One region of the Ralstonia sp. PBBBR1 genome, then DNA from elsewhere that is predicted to be linked to it. Evidence: predicted binding sites of a transcription regulator. Region 1 holds the regulator's gene; each other region holds the start of a gene.
What was found. The regulator FNR, encoded in region 1, switches genes on or off when oxygen is low (the NO sensors DNR and NnrR bind a similar motif). The targets are predictions, from matches to a motif close to TTGATNNNNATCAA.

Region 1 (2,266 bases):
CGATTTACGCGTGCTTTAAACGCCTACAGCACCAGACAGAATCCGTGTGCGTTGAGCATCTCTGGCAGCCAGATCGCGTGCACCAGCCCCCATATCCCGAACCCCGCAATGGCGATGCCGGCCGCGCCACGCACCCACCGGCGGCGCGACAAGCCGCGCAGCCACCCAGCGAAGCCAGACATCATCAACAGGTTGGGCAGCGTACCCGCACCAAAGGCGAGCATGACCACAGCCCCGGAGGCAGCGTTGCCTGCCAGCAACGCCACAGCCAATGCGCCGTAGACCATGCCGCACGGCACCAGTCCCCAGGCCATACCCGTGATATAGCGGCGTAGCAACGGCGGCTGACGTTGCAGCGTGCCGCCCAGTGTGGCAGCCCCCCGAGACAGGCGGCCAGCGACGCGGCCGAGCAAGCGCTCAAGCCACACACTGCGCCACGCATCTCCGGCGGAGCGCACGAGCAGCAAAATCCCATAGGTGAGTAGCAATACACTGGCGAAGGCAAACAAGCCGCGTTGAATCGGCAGCCATTGCTGGCGCCAGAAGGTCGCGCCCATCGCACCCATGATTGCGCCAAGCAGCGCGTAGGTGGTCAGCCGGCCGGCATGCATGACGACCTGCTCGAACCATAGTCGGCGACGCGACACGACCCGTACCGCCACAGTTCCACGTTCGGCTGCAAGTGCGATCCCGCTGCACATCGCCAGACAATGCACACCGCCGAGCAATGCGATGAGGAAAACGCTCAGAAGCGCTGCAGCACTCATCTTTCTGACGCTCTTTTGATATGGACCAAGGTTTTTGTTTTACTGTTGCGAACTAAGCGTAATTGACGCGTTTTGCCGCATCGGAAATGTCCGAGGACAAGAAGGTCGCCGTTATAATAAGCTGAGCTGCACCACAAGAATTACTCATTTCACTTTCCCGAAACTCGCCCCCGCCCGTGCTCACTCGAATCGCACTTACCGACCAAGCCTCGCGTTGCTCCACCTGTGTACTCGGGCAAATCTGCCTGCCGGTGGGAATGAACTCGGACGACGTGCGCAAGATGGACGATTTGGTCGGCGAGCGCATCCGCATTAAGAAGGGGCAATCGCTCTATTCGCTCGGGGAGCCGCTGGAAGCGGTTTACGGCATTCGTTTCGGTACGCTCAAAACCCATCTGACGCTCGAAGACGGCCGGCACCAGATCACGGGGTTTCACCTGCCAGGCGAAATCGTCGGGCTCGATGGCATTGGCGATATGCGCCATGTGTCGGATGCCACCGCGCTCGAAGATACCGAAGTCTGCGTGGTGCGCTACGACGAGTTGCAACACCTTTCGCGTCGGCTGCCTTCGCTGCAGCATCAGTTCCTGCGCATCATGAGCAAGGAGATCTCGCAGGATCATCTGATGCTGCTCACGCTCGGTTCCATGCGTGCGGAGGAGCGTCTGGCAGCGTTCCTGCTCAACCTCTCGAAGCGTTCAGCCCAGCGGGGTTATTCGTCAACCGAATTTGTGCTGCGCATGAGCCGCGAAGAACTCGGCAGCTATCTGGGCCTCAAGCTCGAAACCGTCAGCCGCCTGTTCTCGCGCTTTGCCGAAGCGGGTCTCATCCAGATCCGCCAACGCCACGTCAAACTAATCGACCTGGCCGGCCTGCGCCAGGTCATGAGCGGTCAAGCCGCTTGAGGCTCCTTCCATGGCGCCCGCTCACACGAGCGGGTGTTCATGCGCTTCCAGTTTGCCGATGCCCGGGGACACGTAGAGCGTCAGCGCGCTCGACAATCCGCACAGCAACCAGAACACAAAGAACGATACCGTGTAGACCGCCTGGGCCGACACGGTGATCTGTTCGCCGAAGAAACGCAGGTCGGCGGGGTCCACCACTGCAAAGACCACCAGTTCAGCCAACGCGGCCGACAGAAATGCCGGCCACAGAATCCACATCAGCAGTCGACGCTTCATCGGGCCTCCGCGTGAATACCATGTGCCGGCGCGACGGCCGTCTTTTCAACGACCAAACCGTGGCGCACGACGTTGTCGTGAATAACGGCGTCGGGATGCGTCATCGCCAGCCAGATGGTGACGCCGCAGCCGATCATGGCAACAAACGGCCCAGCCATCAGGAGCCACGGCCAAGGCTCGCGCCACCAGGGACGGGCCTGCGCGGAAGATTGCGTTGCGTGCATCGTTGCCTCCTGTTGGGGATGCCGCATCAGCGCGGCACGATGAAGCTCGACGGTTCGCGCAGTACGAGGCTGGCGCTACCGCTGTCTGCGTGGA
Region 2 (2,266 bases), on a different contig from region 1:
GCCAGGGCTTCACGATCGGCCGCCTCCGGCAGCACGCCGGTGGCCATGGCGTATTGATCGCGCAGCGTTGCCAGCGACGGATCGGTGCCGAACAGGGCCTCGAAGTGCTGGGCCACACCGTGGATGGCCTCTGCGCGCTCACGCGACACGGTCAGGATGTCGTGATTTGCGTCGTACGTATTGCGGCGCATTTCCTCCTTCACGCTGGCGTCGACGGCGGCTTGCTGCACGGTCGTCAACGGCGCATCGGTATCGAACTGCTGATGCGCGCGGATGGCTTGCAGCGCTGTGGCTTCACGGTGCAGCCAATCGGCAGACCAGTCAGGTGCAACGTAGCTGCCGTGGCCCCAGACGGTGCCAAGCTGCTGGCCGCCGGCTGCCAGCCAGGCTTCCTGGCCGCGCTGGATCTGCTCACCGGTAAAGAGCACCTCGCCCACAGAGGTGACGACGGCATGCGGAATCGGCGGCGCTGCCAGATAGATCTGCCGGCCCAGATAGCCCAATGCCCCGAACGACAGGATGAAGATCAGGCCGAGCCACCGCCACAGCCTTTGATTGGTTTTCATGACAAGGTTCCTTGCAGGATGCAATCGGAAATTCAGGCGCCACCACCGCAACCACCGCAGCAGTGGCCGGCACTGGCGGCAGACGCCACCTTGGTGATGGCAACGCGCCATGTGCCGGGGCCGCGCTCAAGGTAGTCCCAGGAAAACTGCCCCGGGCGCTCGACTTGAAACTGCGACTGCAGGGGGCGCGGATCGTGATCGTTGATCAGCTCCAGGCTCTGCCCGATGCCGAGCTCCCCAAAGGCGGAGAAGATCAGCGGATGGCGCTCGCGCGGCGCCAGCACGCGGAGGTCGAGCTGGATGGTGGAGGCGGACTGTGTCATGGGGATTCCCTCTGTGGGTGTCGCATCAAAAAGATGCATTAAGGATGCAACTATATTAGTGAGTGAAATCCCCGGTGTTATTGATGTATATCAGATGCTTGTTTTATGGGTGCCTTGATGTCGCAAATCAGGCCACGGCTGGGCTTGCGTGCCACGCGGTGGGGGTGGATGGGCCGGTCGGGGCGGGTTTTCGTTTGCGCTGTATCAAAGCCCTAATGGCCGCCGGGGCCTAACGTGGAGCGGACGACACCAGACCGATACATGGGGGAAAAAATGAGCCGTCTTCACACCGTCCGCAGCCTGATGCGCGCGGGCTTGATTTCTGTGGTGCTGGGCGCACTGCTTGCGGGCACTGCGGCCCGCGCCGCCAGCGCCAAGTTGCCGGGTGACTTCGGGCCGCCACGCGGCGAGCCGATCCACGCCGTCCTGACGAGTCCACCGCTTGTGCCGCCGCCGGTGCACCGGAACTATCCAGCCAAGGTCATCGTGGAGCTGGAAGTGGTCGAGAAGGAAATGCAGATCTCCGAAGGGGTCAGCTACACCTTCTGGACGTTCGGCGGCACCGTTCCTGGCAGTTTCATCCGCGTGCGGCAGGGCGACACGGTGGAGTTTCACCTCAAGAACCACCCGAGCAGCAAGATGCCGCACAACATCGACCTGCACGGCGTGACCGGGCCGGGCGGCGGCGCAGCATCGAGCTTTACCGCCCCGGGCCATGAATCGCAGTTCACCTTCAAGGCGCTGAACGAGGGCATTTACGTTTACCACTGCGCTACCGCACCCGTGGGCATGCATATCGCCAACGGCATGTACGGCCTGATCCTGGTCGAACCGCCCGAAGGCCTGCCCAAGGTTGATCACGAGTACTACGTCATGCAGGGCGATTTCTACACCGCCGGCAAGTACCGCGAGAAGGGCCTGCAGCCGTTCGACATGGAAAAGGCCATCGACGAACGCCCGAGCTACGTGCTGTTCAACGGTGCGGAAGGCGCGCTCACCGGTGACAAGGCGCTGCACGCCAAGGTGGGCGAAACGGTGCGCATCTTCGTGGGCAACGGCGGGCCCAATCTGGTCTCCAGCTTCCACGTGATCGGCGCCATCTTCGATCAGGTGCGCTACGAGGGCGGCACCAACGTGCAGAAGAACGTGCAGACCACGTTGATCCCGGCGGGTGGCGCGGCGGTTGTGAAGTTCACCGCGCGCGTGCCTGGCAGCTATGTGCTGGTCGACCACTCGATCTTCCGTGCCTTCAACAAGGGTGCGCTGGCCATCCTCAAGATCGACGGGCCGGAGAGCAAGCTGGTCTATTCCGGCAAGGAACTGGATTCGGTGTACCTGGGCGATCGTGCCGCGCCCAACATGAGCGCCGTCACCAAG
Region 3 (2,266 bases), on a different contig from region 1:
TCATCATCGGCATGGCATCGTGCAGCGCACGGGCCGATTCGCGCCCGCCGCTCCAGGCCACCAGCACGCGTTGCGGCAATGCAGTGAAGTTGCCCGCATACGGCACAACCAGCACGGGGCGGCCCGACTCCAGGATCAGGGTCTCCACAAAGTCGCCGGCAATGAATTCATCCGGTTCATCGTGGTTCCGTTGCCCGACGACGAGAAGATCGGTCTCACGCGCTTCACGAAGTACGAGAGCCACGGGGTCGCCTTCCACTGCTCGCCACTCCGTTTCCACCGCAAGCTTCTCCGTCGCCAGGCGAAAGCGCGCGTGCACCGCATCCCGGATGCTGTCGCGCCGGATGCGGTCTTCCTCCAGATAGTGCGCAGCGTTCTCCATCATGTAGAACCAGCTGAGGCTTGGCGCAAAGCTCGCATAGATGCCGACGAGTTTGGCGCCGTGCGCCTGGGCATACTGGGCCGCAAGGTCAAGGCGGTGCATGGCGCGTTCGCTGCGGTCCAGATGCACCATCACACTGGCGTAGCTCATGGTCAGATCCCGAAGTCGTGTCAGAAGATGCGCTACCGGACTAGGCAATGACGGCGTTGCTTAGCGGTTCGGTAGGCGCGTGCGACGTTTCCGTCGGCTCCGCGCGGACGAGCAGCACCGGCAGTGTGCTCCGGCGCACAACGCTCTCGGCGACGCTGCCGAGGAACAACCGTTGGAAGCCGCGACGCCCGTGCGTGCCCAGCACCAGGGCTTGGGCGCCGACGTTGTGTGCCGCCTGTTCAATGGCAGTGCCAATATCGAAAGTGCCGATCGGGTCGTCAACCACGACGCTATGGACGTGCACACCTGCCTTTTCGGCCTTGGCACGCGCGTCGGCAACGATTTGATTGCCTTGTTTGACCAAGGCCTCGGTAAAGGCGCCGACATCGATATAGCCAACGTCGTACATCAGGTACGAGTTATCGATCACGTGGGCGATGACCAACTCCGAGCCGAGCTTTTGTGCAAGCTGGATTGCCTCGTCCAGCGCCCGGTCTGCCGTCGGACTGCCATCCACCGCTACCAGAATCCTGTCGTACATGATGTGCCTCCATCGAATCCGTCGTCGGCCCCAATCGGGGCTGCTGAATTCCATGTTGGACCACCAAGCGGATCACCCCTTGATTTACATCAGCGTTTGGCTCGCTGCAGCCTCACGCAATGCCAATTGATCTGCCTCAAGAGCCAGCGCGCAACGCTCGATAGACTCGTCCGCTATCCGCTGCCCCCGGGGTGCAGTCATGGAAAGCGCATGGCACCTTGTGCGAGATCAAACTTTGACACCGGCCCGTTCTTATAGTGAAAACGTACGCGCATCGGAGTTCAGCATGAGGGTCGATGAAATTTGTTCCCACCGCATCGTTCACGTCCAGGCGACGGCGACGCTGCAGCAAGCCGCCCGGCTGATGCGGGACGAAAGCGCCCGGGCGCTGCTTGTCACGGAACACGCCGCTGGGGGTTCTCGGGTGGTGGGCATCGTGACAGACCGGGACATGGTGGTGCATGGCCTTGCCAGCCGCAGCGACTGCAGCCAGACCGCCGTATCGGAAGTCATGACGCGCGGCCTTCTGACCATCCACGATGACGCCGTGATCAGCGAAGCCTTGCGCTCGATGCTGAGCCACGGCCTGCACCGTCTGGCGGTGGTCGATCGTCAGCAACGGCTGGTGGGCATGCTCAGCCTGGACGACACCATCCGCGCAATGGGTGGCGAATGGACCTTGCTGGCCGGCATTCTCGGTCGCGACAACGCTGGCCAGTCCCGCCAGCACGCGCCGTCCGATTTGATTCTCTAAGTGTTCACCCACCGTTCTTCAGGAGCGCTGTCATGTTTACCAATGTTGGAACCGCGGACCGCGCCGTCCGCATCCTGATCGGCATCGCCATGATCCTGCTGGCATTTTTTGGCAAGGTGCCAGCATGGGTTGGCTGGCTGGGGCTGATCCCTCTGGTGACCGGCCTGATCCGCATGTGCCCGCTCTATTGGGTGCTGGGCATTGGGCGGCATTGACCAGGCGACAAGCCAGAACACCGCCCAGCTGGACAGAAGCATGGTCAGCAGACCAGCGGTGACCTTACCGGCAAAAGCGCGGCCTCCGCTGATGGCCACGACAATCTTCGAGAACGTGTTGGCTGTCAGCGCAAGCATCACCAGCGCGCCTGCCGTCGGCGTCTGCAACGTGTGGCTGGCAACCTGCGTTGCGATCGAAGCGGTCGCGGCATGGACATCGGCAA

Region 2: a site for FNR is predicted at 970-983, ahead of CFE42_RS10360 (DUF2249 domain-containing protein). Genes of this name have one in related genera too.
Region 3: a site for FNR is predicted at 1,153-1,166, ahead of CFE42_RS20010 (universal stress protein). Genes of this name have one in related genera too.

What each region holds. Positions count from the first base shown of each region.
Region 1 covers NZ_NKIL01000002.1:469,147-471,412, forward strand. The annotation lists gene CFE42_RS02240 (sulfite exporter TauE/SafE family protein) at 24-767, opposite strand; gene fnr (fumarate/nitrate reduction transcriptional regulator Fnr) at 944-1,672, shown strand; gene CFE42_RS02250 (hypothetical protein) at 1,694-1,948, opposite strand; gene CFE42_RS02255 (FixH family protein) at 1,945-2,172, opposite strand; gene ccoG (cytochrome c oxidase accessory protein CcoG) at 2,199-2,266, opposite strand, start outside.
Region 2 covers NZ_NKIL01000005.1:360,788-363,053, reverse strand. The annotation lists gene CFE42_RS10365 (nitric-oxide reductase large subunit) at 1-566, opposite strand, end outside; gene CFE42_RS10360 (DUF2249 domain-containing protein) at 599-889, opposite strand; gene nirK (copper-containing nitrite reductase) at 1,163-2,266, shown strand, end outside.
Region 3 covers NZ_NKIL01000012.1:76,875-79,140, forward strand. The annotation lists gene CFE42_RS20005 (universal stress protein) at 1-532, opposite strand, end outside; gene CFE42_RS20010 (universal stress protein) at 573-1,073, opposite strand; gene CFE42_RS20015 (CBS domain-containing protein) at 1,360-1,827, shown strand; gene CFE42_RS20020 (DUF2892 domain-containing protein) at 1,860-2,042, shown strand; partial or broken gene CFE42_RS20025 (MgtC/SapB family protein) at 2,142-2,266, opposite strand, start outside.